DNA from 4 places in the Solibacillus sp. FSL K6-1523 genome. Region 3 is predicted to be linked to each of the others. Evidence: riboswitches for the same ligand, from Rfam matches in the RefSeq annotation. Region 3 holds a riboswitch; each other region holds the start of a gene.

Region 1 (4,218 bases), 3.0 Mb from region 3:
TACACGGATATTGGAATAGTGTTGTCGGAAAGAAAGATGTTAAGCTACCGAGTGATGAAGGAACGGAAGCAAATGTTAGCCCGATTTTCATGGAAGATGGCGAAATGTATTATTTCACCGATTTCACAAGTCCAAAAGAGGGTATTGATTCCATGCTTGGTTATTCGTTGACGCATGCTCGTACAGGCGCGGCAACATATTATACGGGCAATTTAGAAGAATCATACATGGATTCGCAAGGGGCACTGCAAATTATTGAAAAGGAATTTATCGAGAAGAAATGGGAAGGCGAAATGCCAATTCTTTATAACTTCTATGGCGAGGCGAGCTGGTTAACCGGTGTACTTGATGCAAATGGTTTCCTACAAAATTATTTCATCGTTTCCGCAGCGAACCCTGAAGTTAAAGCCTTTGCTTCCACACCAAAAGAGGCATTAAGACTATATAAAACGGCTTTAAATAGTGGCAGTAGTATAGTGGATGGCACATCTAAAGCGGAAGAAGCTACCGTAACAGGTGAGGTTGTTCGTGTGTATAAAGAGCGTGTCGGTAATTTTACACTCGTTTCATTCTTAATGAATTCGGGTGAAAACTTTATCGTAAGTTCAGAAATCGTACCACTTGCGATTTATTTACAAGAGGGTGACCGCATCGTTATGACGTATGCAAAAACTGGCGAACAGTTCCAACCTGTAAAAAACATTATTATCGAAGGTTTGTAAAAGAATATAAAAAGGGAAAGGGCAGAGATGTTGATACAGCGTCTCTGCCTTTTCTTATATATATTAGTAATTTTGAATATAGTGAAGCATTTTTTGTTCACGCAGTTGAAGTTGTTGTTCTGTATATAGCATGACATCCGCGAACTTTTGCCATTGCAAGTTTAACAGTTCTCGCTCGGTTGAAAAATGATCAGTAGGCTCATTTTTGAAAATATAGTCTAAATGGAAAATTTGCATGAGTACCACTTCAGGATTTTCAAAGTTGCTCACAAATTTAAGTTGCCAAATGGATGTATGGGCAATGTATTGGTTGGCAAATGCAGTGACAGCTTCATATTTTGAGTGTTCTATTTGATCTGTAATTTGATGATGGATTTTAGTTAATGCAACATTAATATCAGAAATGATTAGTGAATACTTCCGAGCAGATTTCAAATGTTGACGCTCTAATGATTTCGCAATGAATGGAGTCGACATTTCCTCTACCTCCTAATAACATGAGTCACTTTATAATAGCAAAAAATAGCATAAAAAACCTCAGTCGTAATGAGTAATATGAATTGCTAAAATATCTAATCATAATAAAAGAGTGAATGCAAAGTACTGATTCTATTAGTTAAAAAGGCATGCTACTAAGCTTAAAAAAACACCATGTTAACAGAGTGTTAAAATGGTGTGGGGTGATGCGATTATTTCCACGTAAAGCCTTTTGTTGCAAGGAAATCTTTCATGAATGGGCGTTTTTGATCAACTAAATAATCCGCCATTTGCTTCGTCCAAGTCGCCATCTTTTGATTGGAAGAACGACTTGCATAGTAAGATTCCATCATGGCATCATAGTCAGCTAATAATGTTTCGTATTGATCTACATCATAGCTATTTTCGTGTAATACCGCTGCTACTGGTAGACGAGGTTTTGTTTCATTGCGCTTTGTCGGCGTACCAATCGTCATCGCAAATAACGGGAATACATGATCTGGTAAATTAAATAGCTCGCTAATTTCAGCAGGATTGTTACGCGCTCCACCAATATAGCAAATACCGTAGCCCATCGCTTCAGCTGCAATGACAAAGTTTTGTGCGAATAATGAAACGTCCGCTACACCAACAAGTAAGTTTTCTGCTGAATCCGTTACAATATCAACACCGTGTTTTTGACCGGCAACTTGTAGACGCTTGAAATCCACGCAAAATAAGAAGGAAGCTCCCGCTGTTTTGAACTGGAAATCATTTTTGGATAACTCACCTAGTTTTGCCTTTTTCTCCTCATCCGTGACCCAAATAACACTATACGCTTGTACGAAATGTGAGCTAGCCGCCATTTGTGCAGTTTCGATTAAATCAACAATTGTCTCTTTTGAAATTTGTTCACCTGAATATTTTCGAACCGATGTGTGACTACGTAAAAGTTCTCTTGTTTGCATGTGAAATTCTCCCCCTATGTAAAAATAAAAGTTAAGGAACGTTCCTTTAAGTTTATTTTATATATATTTAACTAAAGAATCCAACTTTTAAAATCTTTCCGAAAAAGGTGGAGTAGATTTCCAATCCGATCCGGCCGCTTTTCGCGGGCACGACTCCAACTAACTTGTTTCGAGAGGTATCTTAAAATATATGAAAATCAGAAAATTTTAAATTAACTGTTGACGGAATGGTAGGATCTGTTTTATACTGTGAAACAACGATGGAACATGAATCACATACTCTTATCAAGAGCGGCGGAGGGAATAGGCCCTGTGATGCCCGGCAACCAGTGAGTGACGAACTGACTAAGGTGCTACTTCCTACAAAATGCAATGTGCATTTTGAAAGATAAGAGGAGGCAAACTTGCTCATTTGCAAACCCTCTTCTTAGCTGAAGAGGGTTTTTTTTCATTCAAAAAAACTCCTCCTCTATAACACCGACTTTACCATCGAAAACTATTTTGGAGGTTATTATTCATGACAAATTTACGACCAGAAACATTATTATTACACGGTGGACAAAAGCCAGATCCTGTAACGGGTGCGATTGCTGTACCAATTTATCGTTCAACGGCTTATGCATTTAAAGACACTGCTCATGCGCAGCGATTATTTGCATTAGAAGAAGCGGGCAATATTTATTCGCGTATTATGAACCCTACTGTAGGTGCTTTTGAAGAACGTGTTGCGTTATTGGAAGGGGGATCAGCGGCAGTAGCACTTTCATCTGGTGCAGCAGCAATTGCCTTTTCAATTTTAAACTTAGCAGGCGCTGGAGACGAGATTGTTGCAGCAGGATCGCTTTACGGTGGTACGTATAATTTATTTGCCACAACATTACCACGCTACGGTATTACGGTGAAATTTGTGGATGAAACAGACCCAGAAAACTTCCGCAGTGCAATTACAGATAAAACAAAGGCTGTATTTGCAGAAATTATCGGGAACCCAAGCTTAAATGTGTTAGATATTGAAGCAGTTGCGACAATTGCACATGAAAACGGATTACCATTATTAATCGATAGCACATTTGCTTCGCCATATGGTGGGAACCCAATTGAATTTGGCGCGGATGTTGTCATTCACTCGGCTACGAAATGGATTGGCGGTCACGGTACGACAATTGGTGGTATTGTCGTGGATGCAGGGAAATTTGATTGGACACAAGGACGTCATCCAGGATTTACAGAGCCAGATACGTCATATCACGGACTTCGTTACGGAATTGATACAGCAGGGGCTGCATTTGCCACAAAGCTACGTGTTCAACTGTTACGTGATTTCGGTCCAACATTATCAGCAGACGCAGCATTTAACTTTTTACAAGGGCTAGAAACGCTTCATTTGCGTATCGTACGCCATAATGAAAATGCATTAAAAGTAGCGGAATATTTACGTAACCACCCATTCGTGGACTATGTAAACTATAACGGCTTTGAAGATTTCCCTTCACATGAATTAGCGAAGAAGTATTTGAAAAATGGGTTTGGCTCGATTTTAACATTTGGCATTAAAGGTGGACGTGAAGCAGGTCGTCAAGTCATTGATAACGTGGAATTATTCTCACACGTAGCAAACGTAGGGGACGCACGTTCATTAATTATCCACCCAGCATCGACAACACACCAACAATTATCAGCGGAAGAATTAAAAGTGGCTGGTGTATCCGAGGAGCTCATTCGCTTATCGATCGGTTTAGAAGCAGCGGAAGATATTATTGCAGATTTAGAACAAGCTTTAGCAAAAGTTGCGTCTACTTTAGAAGTAGAAACTCAAGCTTAACTTGATTCATCAGGGGGTTAAACCCCTGATGAATCAAGTTAGCCTCTGGCGGATGTCACAGATTTTTAAAAGGAATTTTTTCGAGCAAAGCAAGCTCGAAAAAATCTGGACACAATTACGCCGAGGCGTAATTGATTATAGTAGAAGAAACTTGTCCGCCTTTCATCATTTCGTTAGGGGCAAGTTGCTGAAATTAAAACCAAGTAACTCTATAAGTATTATTGACAAAGTTAAAACCGAGTAATAGAAT
Region 2 (4,218 bases), 670 kb from region 3:
CGTCGCACCAAATGTATTTGTACAAATAATATCTGAACCAGCTTCTAAATACGCACGGTGGATTTTCTCAAGTACATCTGGGCGCGTCAAAATTAGGTTTTCGTTACAGCCGTCTAATTCTTCACCACCGAAATCTTCATACGTCAAATTTTCATTTTGAAGCATTGTACCCATTGCACCATCTATAATTAATATTCGTTTTTGTAGTTGATCCTGAATTGGATGATTAAGCATTTGTTTTGACTCCTTTATATTTCAGATCGAACGCTTTCACATAGTCGATTAACTCTAACGTCATATCGTAGCGTAAGAATGGTGTAATTAAATAAATTCCATTAAAATACTGACAAGCTGTTTCTAAAAGTTCTTTGGCAATTGCTATGCCCTCTTTCGTTGCAGCCTCCTTGTCCTCACCACAAGCTTCCATACGCGCTAACGCTTCTTCTGAAAGCTTAATGCCTGGTACTTCATGATGTAGGAAGTTCGCGCTTCTAAATGAAGTTAAAGGCATGATGCCAATATATATCGGCGTTTCTAAATGCTTTGTCGCCTCATAAATTTCTTTAATCTTTTCTTTTGTATAAACGGGCTGCGAAATAAAATAATCCGCCCCGTGTTCAATTTTTTTCTCTAAACGCGCAACCGCACGTTCTACTACACGCACATTTGGATTGAACGCACCTGCTACGGAGAAATTCGCCTGCTTTCGCAATGTTTTCCCTGTGAAAGAAACACCTTCATTTAATTGTTTCACTAATGAAATTAACTCCATAGATGACACATCATATACACTCGTTGCCCCAGGGAAGTCTCCCACTTTTGTCGGGTCACCTGTCACCACTAAAAGGTCATGCAACTCTAATGCATCTAAGCCCATTAAATGTGATTGCAAGCCGATTAAATTACGGTCACGACAAGTTAGATGGGGCAATGTACGTATACCGTGTTGCTTCAAAATAGCCGCCATCGCAATATTGCTTATACGCGGAGAGGCAAGGGAATTATCCGCCATCATAATGACATCTGCACCTGCGTTGTATAATTTTTTAGCACCTTCCACAAATCCATCAATTTCTAAATGACGTGGTGTATCTAGCTCTACAATGACTGAACGTTCGCGCTGCGCCTTTATATGTAAAGGCTCTTGCTGACGTGGTTCAGGTACACGCACAAACTCTGTCCAACCTTGCTCTTTCTTCACCTTTTTCTCTGTAATCGGCTTAACATGCGCTAAACGACTTTTCACTGCCGCTATATGCTGTGGTGTCGTTCCACAGCAGCCACCAATTAAACGAACACCTTGCTCCACTAATTCAACCGCAGCTCGCGCAAAATAATCTGCCTCTGACTCATAAACAACACGCCCATCTTCCACATCTAATAAAGAAGCATTGGGAGAAGCCGATAAAAACGCATTTTCCGGAAGTGCTATACCTTCAAATGCTTGAATTGTATGGAACGGCCCTAAGCGACAGTTACTGCCGACAATATCCGCGCCTAACGCTTCCAAATCATATAACGCTTCATTCAATGACATGCCATTTTGTAAAACGCCTGGATCTTGCATCGTCACTTGTGCAATAATCGGTAAGTCCGTTAATGTGCGCAATAAATGAACACAATGCGATAATTCCTCAAAATCATAATACGTTTCGAGTAAAAAGCCATCCGGTTGTCCTGCGAGAAGTACTTTCACTTGTTCCTCAAACGCATCTAAAATTTCTGCTAATGTCACATCATTTTTTCGGACGCCGCGAATGCCTCCGATTGTTGCCAACACATACTGCCCCCCTGGCGCTGCCGCACGCTTAGCAATTTGAATAGCCGCTTCATTGAATTCTTGCACGCGATTTTCATAGCCATAACGAGCAAGTTTAATCGCATTCGCACCATATGTATTCGTCTGGATAATATCCGCGCCTGCTGCTACATATTCACCATGTATTTTTTCGATAATTTCTGGTCGTGCAATATTCATTTCCTCATGACAATAGTCTAAACCGTAAGAATATAATAACGTTCCAATTGCACCATCAGCTGTTAATACTTTTGTTTTTAAATCTTCTAGTAAACCCATTGTATCCACTCCCCTATTCACAGTATTTTCAGTCATTTATTGATATAAAAAAGCCTTCTTTCTAATATAAAAAGAAGGCGTTACACATAGTAAGTTTAGGTCCCTCTCATCTTCTGGCATTTGCCTGCTGGATTTAGCACCTGACAATTCGTTGGTTGCTGAAGTTTCATAGGGCCAGTCCCTCAACTTCTCTCGATAAGATACAATATTATTTTTTTATTAGTAATTATATGAATTTTTTAATAATAATTAAAAGAATCATAACGTTATATGAAAAAAACGTCAATACCTTCTAGCACATTCAAGCATAACTTTACACAATTGCATTGATTATTTGTTGTGCGGTTTTTTTCCCGTTTTGAATACATGCACCAATGCCCACACCAAAATACGAGCAACCTGCAAGTATTACGTTCGGATAACGCGCCTCTAAATCTTCTATTACAATACCAAGCGCCTCATTATGCGCTAAATCATAACGCGGCATTTGATCAATCCACTTTGTCACATTCACTATTTTTGGTTGTGCTTCAATGCCAAGGCTTATTCGAATATCCTCTAACGCAACTTTCGTAAGCTCATCATCTGACATTGCAGCTAATTGTTCATAGCGCGGATTACTATTTTTATAAAATAAACGTACAAGTAGGTTACCTTGTGCTGACGTATGCTTCCATTTTCTACTTGTCCAAGTCGATGCATTGCACATTAAATCACTCTGATGCGAAACAATAAAGCCCGTTCCATCCGCTGGCAATACATCATCCGGCACATCAAAACCTACATACATCGTCAGTACAGATGCCGTTGAAAACTGTTTTAAATTTTTATCTAGTGGTGCATCCGCTAATACTTTACGCACGGTGTCATTTGGAACGGCAAGCACAACAACGTCCGCTTCCACTTTTTCTCCGTTAGCTATTACCTCATAGCGCGTTCCCACTTTTCGAATACTTTCTGTTGTAGCATTTTTCATAAATTCAACTTCTGGCAACATTTCCTCAAGTCGATCGATGACAGCAGACAATCCATTTTTAAATGAAATGAACTTCTTATTTGCGGCCTTCTCAAACTGCTCTCGATTTTCCTCAAACCCTTTAATGATTGAACCATGATCATTTTTATAATCGACTAAATAAGGGAGTGTCGATGCTAAACTTAATTGATACAAATCACCTGAATAAACGCCTGATAGTACTGGGGCAATTTGATTATGCACAACTTCTTCCCCTAAGAAAAATTCCAAAAACTCTCCTATTGAACTGTCCTTTGTAAAATCCGTATTCGGTATTTCAAAATCTTGTAGCACACGTTTTTTTCCCTCTTCAGAAATGAGCGTACTTGCCATTAATGAATCCACACTCATCGGAATACCAAATGTTGAGCCCGCTGGAATCGCATGAAGCTCATTATTCGTATGAATATAGGATATACCTGTCTCGTTATATACAAGTTCTGATTCAAAATCCAGTTCGCGTACAAGTTCCAGTACACCAGGATGACGCGCAACAATAGAGTCCGCACCTGTTTCCATAATAAACCCGTCTTCATATTCTGAATGAATTTTCCCACCTAAATGCGCATTCTTTTCTATTAAAATAAGACGCGCCGCTACCTTTTTCTCAGCCATTTGTCTTTTCAAATAATGCATCGTGCAAAGACCTGTAATGCCGCCACCTACAACGATAACTGTTTTCATCCTAATCGCTCCCATTCCCGTACATAACTATATTTATCTTTAGTATAATCGGTTTCCCTTCAAAATAGGCAAACCGTATATTACAAATATCGCACGAAAAAACCATTTTGAATTGAATCAAAATGGCATGGGTTTATTAAATACATTATTTTTCTAGCCCATGTGAAATGACAGCTAATGTATCAGCTGACAATGTCACTTCATCAAATGCTCGACCAAGCTCCGATATGATGCCACACATTTGCTCCACTTCATTTTCAACTAGGTTATTTTGTTCTTTCGTTTCCACCATAGCCTCCACGATAAGTGAGAATTGTTCTTCGGTGCCTCCCATATTTTCCTCACCTGTTTGAACAGCTTTCTGAATTTGCTCCAATGATTCAAGCAATTTCATCGTGCGATCATTCGTATTTTTTAATAGTTCTCCTACATTGACAGCCGA
Region 3 (4,218 bases):
CATAGAAAATAGCTACGCAACTGGAAGTGTAGAGGGAACTCGTAATGATGTAGGCGGATTGGTCGGAATTAGTGATGGAAGCATAAAAAATAGCTACGCGACAGGTAGTGTGAAGGGAAATTCCGATGTAGGCGGATTGGTCGGATATGGTGATGTAAGCATAGAAAATAGCTACGCGACTGGCAGTGTGAAGGGAAATTCCGATGTAGGCGGATTGGTCGGATTGGTTCGTGGTTATGGAAGCATAAAAAATAGCTACGCGACAGGCAGTGTAGAGGGAACTGGTAATAATGTAGGCGGCTTGGTCGGGCTGGTTTATTTTGGTGGAAGCATAACTAGCAGCTATTACGACAGTGATACAACAGGACAATCAGATGATACTGGAAAAGGAACCCCCCACACAACTGTCGAAATGAAAGAAGGAACAGAAGTAACAATCTACATTGGTTGGGATACTGATATTTGGGATTTTGGTACGATTACGGATTATCCAAAGTTGAAGATGCAATAGAACAGAAATCACGCGGATGTATGTGATCAGATACGAAGGTACAGAAAGAAATGAGTGCAACAATGGCTCATTTCTTTTTTGTGCCCAAAATACATGCATTTAATATTTTGCCGAAAAGTAAAAAAGTGCCAAAACAATGATTACATCAGCGTTTCGGCACTTTCAAACTTTAGCTATTTTACGATTAACATTCTATCTTAATTATAAACCTGCTTTTTCCTGTAATGCTGCTGCTTTATCTGTCTTTTCCCAAGAAACATCTAGATCTGTACGACCGAAGTGACCGTATGCTGCTGTTTGTTTATAAATTGGACGACGTAGATCAAGCATTTTAATAATGCCTGCTGGGCGTAGGTCGAATAATTCACGTACCCACTCCACCATTTGGCTTTCTTCCACTTTTCCTGTACCGAATGTATCGACAGCAATTGATACAGGTTGTGCAACGCCAATTGCGTATGCCAGTTGTACTTCTGCACGATCCGCAAGTCCTGCTGCTACAATATTTTTTGCAACGTAACGTGCTGCATATGCTGCTGAACGGTCAACTTTTGTTGCATCCTTACCAGAGAATGCTCCACCACCGTGACGTGCATAACCGCCGTACGTATCAACGATAATTTTACGACCTGTTAAACCTGCATCACCTTTAGGTCCACCAATAACGAAACGACCTGTTGGGTTGATGAAGTATTTCGTCGCTTCATCTAATAATTCAGCCGGTACGATTGGTTGAATCACATATGCTTTCATATCTGCTTGAATTTGCTCTAATGTTGCTTCTTCATCATGTTGTGTTGAAATAACAATTGTATCAACACGCACTGGTTGATCGTTTTCATCATACTCAATCGTTACTTGTGTTTTACCATCTGGACGTAAATACGCAAGCTCGCCTGATTTACGAACTTCTGCTAAACGACGTGCTAATTTATGTGCTAATGAAATTGGTAACGGCATAAGCTCTGGTGTTTCGTTACATGCATAACCAAACATTAAACCTTGGTCACCCGCGCCAATTGCTTCTAACTCTTCATCTGTCATCGAGCCTTCACGTGCTTCTAATGCTTGGTCAACACCTTGCGCGATGTCAGGTGATTGTTCACCAACAGCTACAAGAACCGCCAAGTTTTCTGCGTCAAAGCCGTATTTACCGCGCGTATAACCGATACCTGCTACTGTATCACGGATAATTCCCTTCATATCTACATATGTTGACGTTGTAATTTCTCCAGAAACTAATACTAAGCCTGTTGTTACCGTAGTTTCACAAGCTACACGTGCATTCGGATCTTCTGCTAAAATAGCATCTAAAATGGCATCTGAAATTTGATCGCAAATTTTATCTGGATGCCCTTCTGTTACACTTTCTGATGTAAACAGTCGACGATTTTTCATTTCATTTCCTCCTAGGTCACTTTGCTAAATTGATACGGTACTCGTTACCCATGTCCGGTTATAATTCAAATTTTGTTTTTACTTTCATCCCCACTTATGAAGATGGGGGACTTCCGCTAAAAACAAGCTAATTATAAACGCCAAGCTTCACTGCTTTAACACGAGGGTTTTGAAAGGTTATTTATTTATGATTAAAATTAGAATTCATTTGTAAAATCACATTTTGCCTCTTTACGATTCACAGGAATTATTTCATCCCTTATTGACCCTATAAAGAACACCAAAATAAAAAAACCCCTTCACTCACATAGTTGCGCTTACCACGCGTGAGGAAAGGGGGAATATGTTTCGTTACCTTTCACTCTTATCGTTCAAGGGAAATTCCCCTTGCATCAGGTTGGCACCAACACGTTACGTTATGACACGTATTGCAGGTTGCCGGGTTTCATAGGGCCTGACCCTCCACCAGCTCGGGATAAGAGTATCCGTTCAATTAAACATCTTACGTTAAAAACGTTTTAACGTCAATTAATTTTGTCTTATTTTTAAAACTTTCCTAAATATGAAAAAAATTTTTCTCTAATTAGTATAGATAATTGGAGGCAATGTGTTATACTATTTTTGAATTAACAAACCACTCCCCTCCACAAGGGAATACTATGAAAAAAGGATGGTATTTAATCGATGAATTCGGTAGAAATTGCTAACGAGCTGAAAGAACTTTTAAACGGGGAAAATATTAACAATCAATTATCAGTACCACAATTAGTTGAAAAAGCGACATCACGTGGTGAAGCAACATTAACAGTTGATGGTGCATTACGCGCTGAAACAGGTAAATATACAGGACGCTCTCCTAAAGATAAATATACAGTTGAAGAAGATGGCTCTAAAGAAAAAATTGACTGGGGTAAAGTGAATCGTCCAATTTCATCTGAAGTTTTCGACAATCTTTATATTAAAGTTATTAATTACTTAAAAGAACGCGATGAATTATTCGTATTTAATGGTTTTGCAGGTGCCGATAAAGCATCTCAATTATCAATTAAAGTAATTAACGAATATGCTTGGCACAACCTTTTCTGTCATCAATTATTCATCCGTCCAACTGCAGAAGATTTAGCTTCACATGCTACAGATTTTACAATCGTATCTGCACCAAACTTCAAAGCAGATCCTGCTGTTGATGGCACAGATTCAGAAACATTTATCATTACATCACTTGAAAAGAAAATCATTTTAATCGGTGGTACAGAATACGCTGGCGAAATGAAAAAATCAATCTTTGGTATTATGAACTACTTACTACCTGAACAAGGAATATTCCCAATGCACTGCTCTGCAAACGTTGGTGAAGAAGGCGACGTCGCTTTATTCTTCGGTTTATCTGGTACGGGTAAAACAACTTTATCTGCGGATGCTGACCGTAAATTAATCGGTGATGATGAGCATGGTTGGTCTGATAATGGTGTGTTCAATATTGAAGGTGGTTGCTATGCAAAAACAATCAATCTTTCAGCTGAAAAAGAGCCTGAAATTTACAATGCAATTAAATTCGGTTCAGTTTTAGAAAACGTAGTAGTAGATCCAGAAACACGCGTATGTGACTACGATGATGTTTCATTAACTGAAAACACACGTGTTGCATATCCGATCGATTATATCGACAATATTGTATTACCATCTGTAGCAGGTCACCCTAAAACAATCGTATTTTTAACTGCGGATGCATTCGGTGTGTTACCTCCAGTTTCTAAATTAACAAAAGAGCAAGCAATGTATCATTTCTTAAGTGGTTTCACTTCTAAATTAGCAGGTACAGAGCGCGGCGTTACTGAGCCAGAACCAGTATTCTCAACATGTTTCGGTTCTCCATTCTTACCACTTCCTGCGACAGTTTATGCAGATCAATTAGGTAAGAAAATTGACGAGCACGGTTCACAAGTATTTTTAGTTAACACTGGTTGGACTGGTGGCGAATACGGTGTAGGTAGCCGTATGAAGCTTTCTTATACACGTGCAATGGTACGCGCAGCAATCGAAGGCAAATTAAACGACGTTGAAACAATTCAAGACGCAGTATTCGGATTAAACATTCCAGTAGCTATTGAAGGTGTTCCAACTGAAGTATTAAACCCTCGTGATGCATGGGCAGATAAAGCCGCTTATGATAAAAAGGCAGCTGAACTTGCTGGTTTATTCAAAAACAATTTCACGAAATTTGCTAATGTCGATGAAGCAATCGTGAAAAAAGGTGGCCCATTAGCTTAATCGCTTAGCCCCTAACGAACGACATAACGTTAAACTTT
Region 4 (4,218 bases), 110 kb from region 3:
CGCGCGCCTGGAATGAAATTCGGAAATAATGCAAAACGTATTTTATATAATTACGGCCTACGCCATGAACTATCGTTTATCTACTTTTGCGGTAATGAAATCACCAATATATTGAATAATAAATACGACAATCAAAATTAAAACAGTTGCCACGAATGTCACGTCTTGGCGGTTACGCTGGAAGCCATCTAAAAACGCTGAAGTTCCAAGTCCACCTGCACCAATAATCCCCGCCATTGCCGTGTAACCAACGAGTGCAACAGCTGTTACTGTAAGCCCCGAAATTAATGCTGGTAAACTTTCTGGAATGAGTACTTTCCATATAATTGTCGACGTTTTAGCACCCATTGAACGAGCCGCTTCAATTACCCCTTTATCAATTTCACGTAAGGCGATTAACACCATTCGCGCATAAAACGGTGCCGCACCAATAATAAGTGCCGGTAAAGCCGCATTAGCACCACGAATTGTGCCAAGTAAAAATTTTGTGAATGGAATGAGTAAAATAATTAAGACGATAAATGGAATCGAACGGAAAATATTCACGACTGAACCCGTTAGAAAATGGACGATTTTATTAGCCCATAGCTGATTATCACTCGTTAAAAATAGGACAATCCCGATAATTAAACCAAGTACAAATGTTACAGCAGTTGCGACAGCCGTCATATAAACTGTTTCATAAGTTGCAGCGAGCATCTTTGCCCAATCTACATTCGGAAATAATTGCTCAATCATGTTCAATCACCTCCGTTTGAACTTTATGTTGCGCAAGTAATTCTAAAGCAGCATTAATTTGATCACTCGAACCTTCAATATGTATAAATAATGTACCGAGTGGACCACTTGTTGTATTGGAAATTTTGCCATGTACAATGTTCACGACAATATCAAATTGCTTAATGATTTGTGAAATGACCGGTTGCTCTGTTGTTTGTCCTACAAAGCCAAGCTTCACAATTTTCCCTGATGGATAGTTCGCTAAAATTTGCTCAAGTGATGCTTGCATTTCCTGCGTTTCACCAGATATTTGTGCCATAAAGTTTTTCGTTATTGGCGCTTGCGGATTTTGGAATACTTGTAGTACCTCCCCTTGCTCCACTACTTTACCTGCTTCCATTACAGCAACGCGGTCACAAATTTTCCGAATAACATGCATTTCATGTGTAATGAGTACAATTGTTAATCCGATTTTTTTATTAATATCGAGTAATAACTCTAAAATCGAATCCGTCGTTTCTGGGTCGAGTGCAGAAGTTGCTTCGTCACATAATAAAACTTCCGGATTATTGGCAAGTGCACGGGCAATGCCGACACGCTGTTTTTGACCACCTGATAATTGGGATGGATACGCTTTCCCTCGTCCTGCTAGTCCAACAAGCTCAATGAGTTCCTCTACACGTTTTGCTCGTTCTTCTTTTGGTACACCCGCAATTTCAAGTGGGAAGGCGATATTATCTTCCACTGTACGTGACCAAAGTAAATTGAAGTGTTGGAAAATCATGCTGATCTTTTGTCTTGCATCTCGCAGCTTTTTCCCAGATGCCTTTGAAATATCATTGCCATTAATAATGACCGAACCAACTGTTGGTTTTTCTAAGCCATTTAATAGTCGAATCATCGTACTTTTACCAGCACCACTGTAACCGATAATACCGTAGATTTCACCTTGTTTAATCGATAAATTTACTTGGTCTACGGCTTTTAGTTCACCGTTTTTTGTCTTATAAACTTTCGATATATTTTGTAAATCAATCATTTTTTGAACTCCTTCGATTTGAAATAACTAATTCGTTATTTTCAAAACACATTTTTTCGTGTGGGTCGATTCATTTTGTAAAGAAAATACAAAAAACCTTTCCACGACGACAAGTAGAAAGGTTTTCACACATTTATGTTGAACCGTTCTCTCATCTCTCAAAGTTAAACTTTGTGTGATTTGGCACCTTTTCATCATACAATGCTGGTTGCCGGGCTTCATAGGGCACTTCCCTCCGCCTCTCTTCATAAGAGTAACGCTATTAAGTTTTTATTTATAAATGATACTCTATCACGTTAAATTAGGAACGTCAATCATTTTTTTAATATTGCAAATAAAAACGGTACAGATTGAAACGCATATACCTTTTCCCTAATTTCACCATTGTTTGCAATGATTAAACACGGCACACTTTCCACTTGCATGTCCATTGCAAAATTGCCTAAATAATTGATATTCGCCATACCAATCGGCAAATCTGGCAGTAACTCTTCAATTACCGTTAACATTTTTGACGCTACATCACATGTCCCACATAGTGGTGTATATAAATAAAACGCACACTGCTCTCCGCTTTGTAGCTGCTCTATCCATTGTTCTTTCGTCCATTCTTCCATACTACTATCAGCCTTCTTTTACTAAAAATTTCGCATCTTTAAGAAGCTCTATTAAAACAGAAGCTGGCGTCTCTGCCACTTCAATATATTGCTTTGGAATGATTAAATGCTGCGCTTCAGAATAAGTACGATTCATCAACTTGCGCAATTTTTCTCCATTTTTATCAACATCGAACATCGTTACCATTTCATATTGCTCGTACGGCGTTAATAATGCAATTAATTCATCTTCACTTATTGTACCATTCGTGCAAAGTATGAAGACTTGTTCAGCAAGTAAAGGGGCAATTTGAAGCTTATCTGAGCGCCCTTCTACGATAATGCATTTCTCCATTATTAAACCTCCTACTTAAGCTAAAAAAACGCTAAAACCTGTATGTACAGATTTTAGCGTAAGGATTATTACTGTTCAATAAATTGAGTGTAAGCGTCTGCATCCAGTAATTCTTCTAACTCAGCTTCATTTGTTAATTCGATAACAACCATCCATGCTTGTTCGTATGGAGATTCGTTAACAAACTCTGGGTTGTCAGATAACTCTTCGTTTACTGATACAACTTTACCTGAAAGCGGTGCATATAATTCTGAAACTGTTTTAACAGATTCTACGCTACCGAATGGTTGATCTTTCGTAATATCGTCGCCAGCTTCTGGTAGCTCAACGAATACGATATCACCAAGTTCAGATTGTGCGAAGTGCGTAATACCGATTGTTGCTTTGCCGTCCTCAATTTTTACCCATTCGTGCTCTTTAGTATATTTCAATTCTTTTGGTGTGTTCATGATAACCCCTCCAAGTAATATGTAGTATATTCATGTTCAGTTTGCCATAAATCGTTCGGAAATTCAATATGTTACACGGTTTATTTCCAAGTTTCTAAGAAGTCAGACTCCTTAAATCCTAATGTTAATTTTTTACCATCTGTAACGAGTGGTCGTTTAATTAACATACCATCCGATGCTAGTAATGCTAATTGTTCCGCTTCAGTCATTGTTTCCAATTTATCTTTCAAACCAAGCTCACGATACTTTATGCCTGACGTGTTGAAAAACTTCTTCAAAGGCAAGCCACTCTCTTTATAAATTGCAGCTAACTCCTCTACAGTAGGTGTTTGTTCGACGATATTTCTAATTTCATATGTAATCCCATTTTCATCGAACCATTTTTGTGCTTTTTTACAAGTTGTACATTTTGGGTATTGAATCAATTGAATTGTCATAAAAGTGCTCCTTTTTTGCAATCTACTTTCTTCTATTATATCGGATTCACTTACACAATTCAAAAATCGGATGCGGCGTCCCACATCCGATCTGGCGTCCTGACACAATTATGCCAAGGATCCATTACTTACTTATACAACATATTTTGCCGCTTCAATTAATTTAACTGATGCTTCACGTTTTTTCGGAATAAGGTTGTAAGGATTATTACGAGTTAATTTACGTAATGCCGATAAGATTATACGTCCTGCATCCCCTTCAACTGTCGCAAGCAATGTTTCTTTTGCTTCTTTTTCGATTTCTGCAAATGCTTCTTGGCAGAAAATTTGCGTGTACAGAATCTTTTGTGCAGCTTTTTCTTCCCCATCACGTGCGATTGCTTTTTGTGTACGGATGACTGCTGATTCCATTGCGTATAATTGGTTGGCGATATTCGCAATGTTCACTAATACTTCTTGCTCTTGATCTAATTTAGCACCAAAACGTTGTGCTGCCGCGCCCGCCGCAAGAACCGCAATTTTCTTCGCGTTTTTCACTAAATATTTTTCTTGCTCTAATGCCGCTTCGCCAATTTCTTCAGGCATTAGCATTAATAATTCATTTTGTAAGTCTTGTGCTACT

The links. A riboswitch is a leader RNA that binds a small molecule or an ion and turns the genes downstream of it on or off. The one in region 3 is predicted to bind S-adenosylmethionine.
Region 1: linked by a shared signal. The riboswitch ahead of MHI10_RS01955 (O-acetylhomoserine aminocarboxypropyltransferase/cysteine synthase family protein) and the one ahead of metK (methionine adenosyltransferase) in region 3 are both predicted to bind S-adenosylmethionine.
Region 2: linked by a shared signal. The riboswitch ahead of MHI10_RS19455 (bifunctional homocysteine S-methyltransferase/methylenetetrahydrofolate reductase) and the one ahead of metK (methionine adenosyltransferase) in region 3 are both predicted to bind S-adenosylmethionine.
Region 4: linked by a shared signal. The riboswitch ahead of MHI10_RS16925 (methionine ABC transporter ATP-binding protein) and the one ahead of metK (methionine adenosyltransferase) in region 3 are both predicted to bind S-adenosylmethionine.

The regions. Positions count from the first base shown of each region.
Region 1 is NZ_JBBOSU010000001.1:397,674-401,891, forward strand. It holds gene MHI10_RS01940 (hypothetical protein) at 1-722, shown strand, start outside; gene MHI10_RS01945 (hypothetical protein) at 786-1,199, opposite strand; gene nfsA (oxygen-insensitive NADPH nitroreductase) at 1,412-2,146, opposite strand; SAM riboswitch class I at 2,426-2,541, shown strand; gene MHI10_RS01955 (O-acetylhomoserine aminocarboxypropyltransferase/cysteine synthase family protein) at 2,664-3,968, shown strand.
Region 2 is NZ_JBBOSU010000001.1:4,045,073-4,049,290, forward strand. It holds gene metH (methionine synthase) at 1-234, opposite strand, end outside; gene MHI10_RS19455 (bifunctional homocysteine S-methyltransferase/methylenetetrahydrofolate reductase) at 227-2,077, opposite strand; SAM riboswitch class I at 2,181-2,279, opposite strand; gene hemG (protoporphyrinogen oxidase) at 2,391-3,776, opposite strand; gene MHI10_RS19465 (globin-coupled sensor protein) at 3,922-4,218, opposite strand, start outside.
Region 3 is NZ_JBBOSU010000001.1:3,379,460-3,383,677, forward strand. It holds gene MHI10_RS16250 (GLUG motif-containing protein) at 1-511, shown strand, start outside; gene metK (methionine adenosyltransferase) at 713-1,909, opposite strand; SAM riboswitch class I at 2,271-2,391, opposite strand; gene pckA (phosphoenolpyruvate carboxykinase (ATP)) at 2,594-4,180, shown strand.
Region 4 is NZ_JBBOSU010000001.1:3,486,542-3,490,759, forward strand. It holds gene MHI10_RS16920 (methionine ABC transporter permease) at 70-738, opposite strand; gene MHI10_RS16925 (methionine ABC transporter ATP-binding protein) at 731-1,759, opposite strand; SAM riboswitch class I at 1,908-2,013, opposite strand; gene MHI10_RS16930 (thioredoxin family protein) at 2,074-2,376, opposite strand; gene MHI10_RS16935 (toprim domain-containing protein) at 2,384-2,710, opposite strand; gene gcvH (glycine cleavage system protein GcvH) at 2,779-3,159, opposite strand; gene MHI10_RS16945 (arsenate reductase family protein) at 3,240-3,596, opposite strand; gene MHI10_RS16950 (acyl-CoA dehydrogenase family protein) at 3,729-4,218, opposite strand, start outside.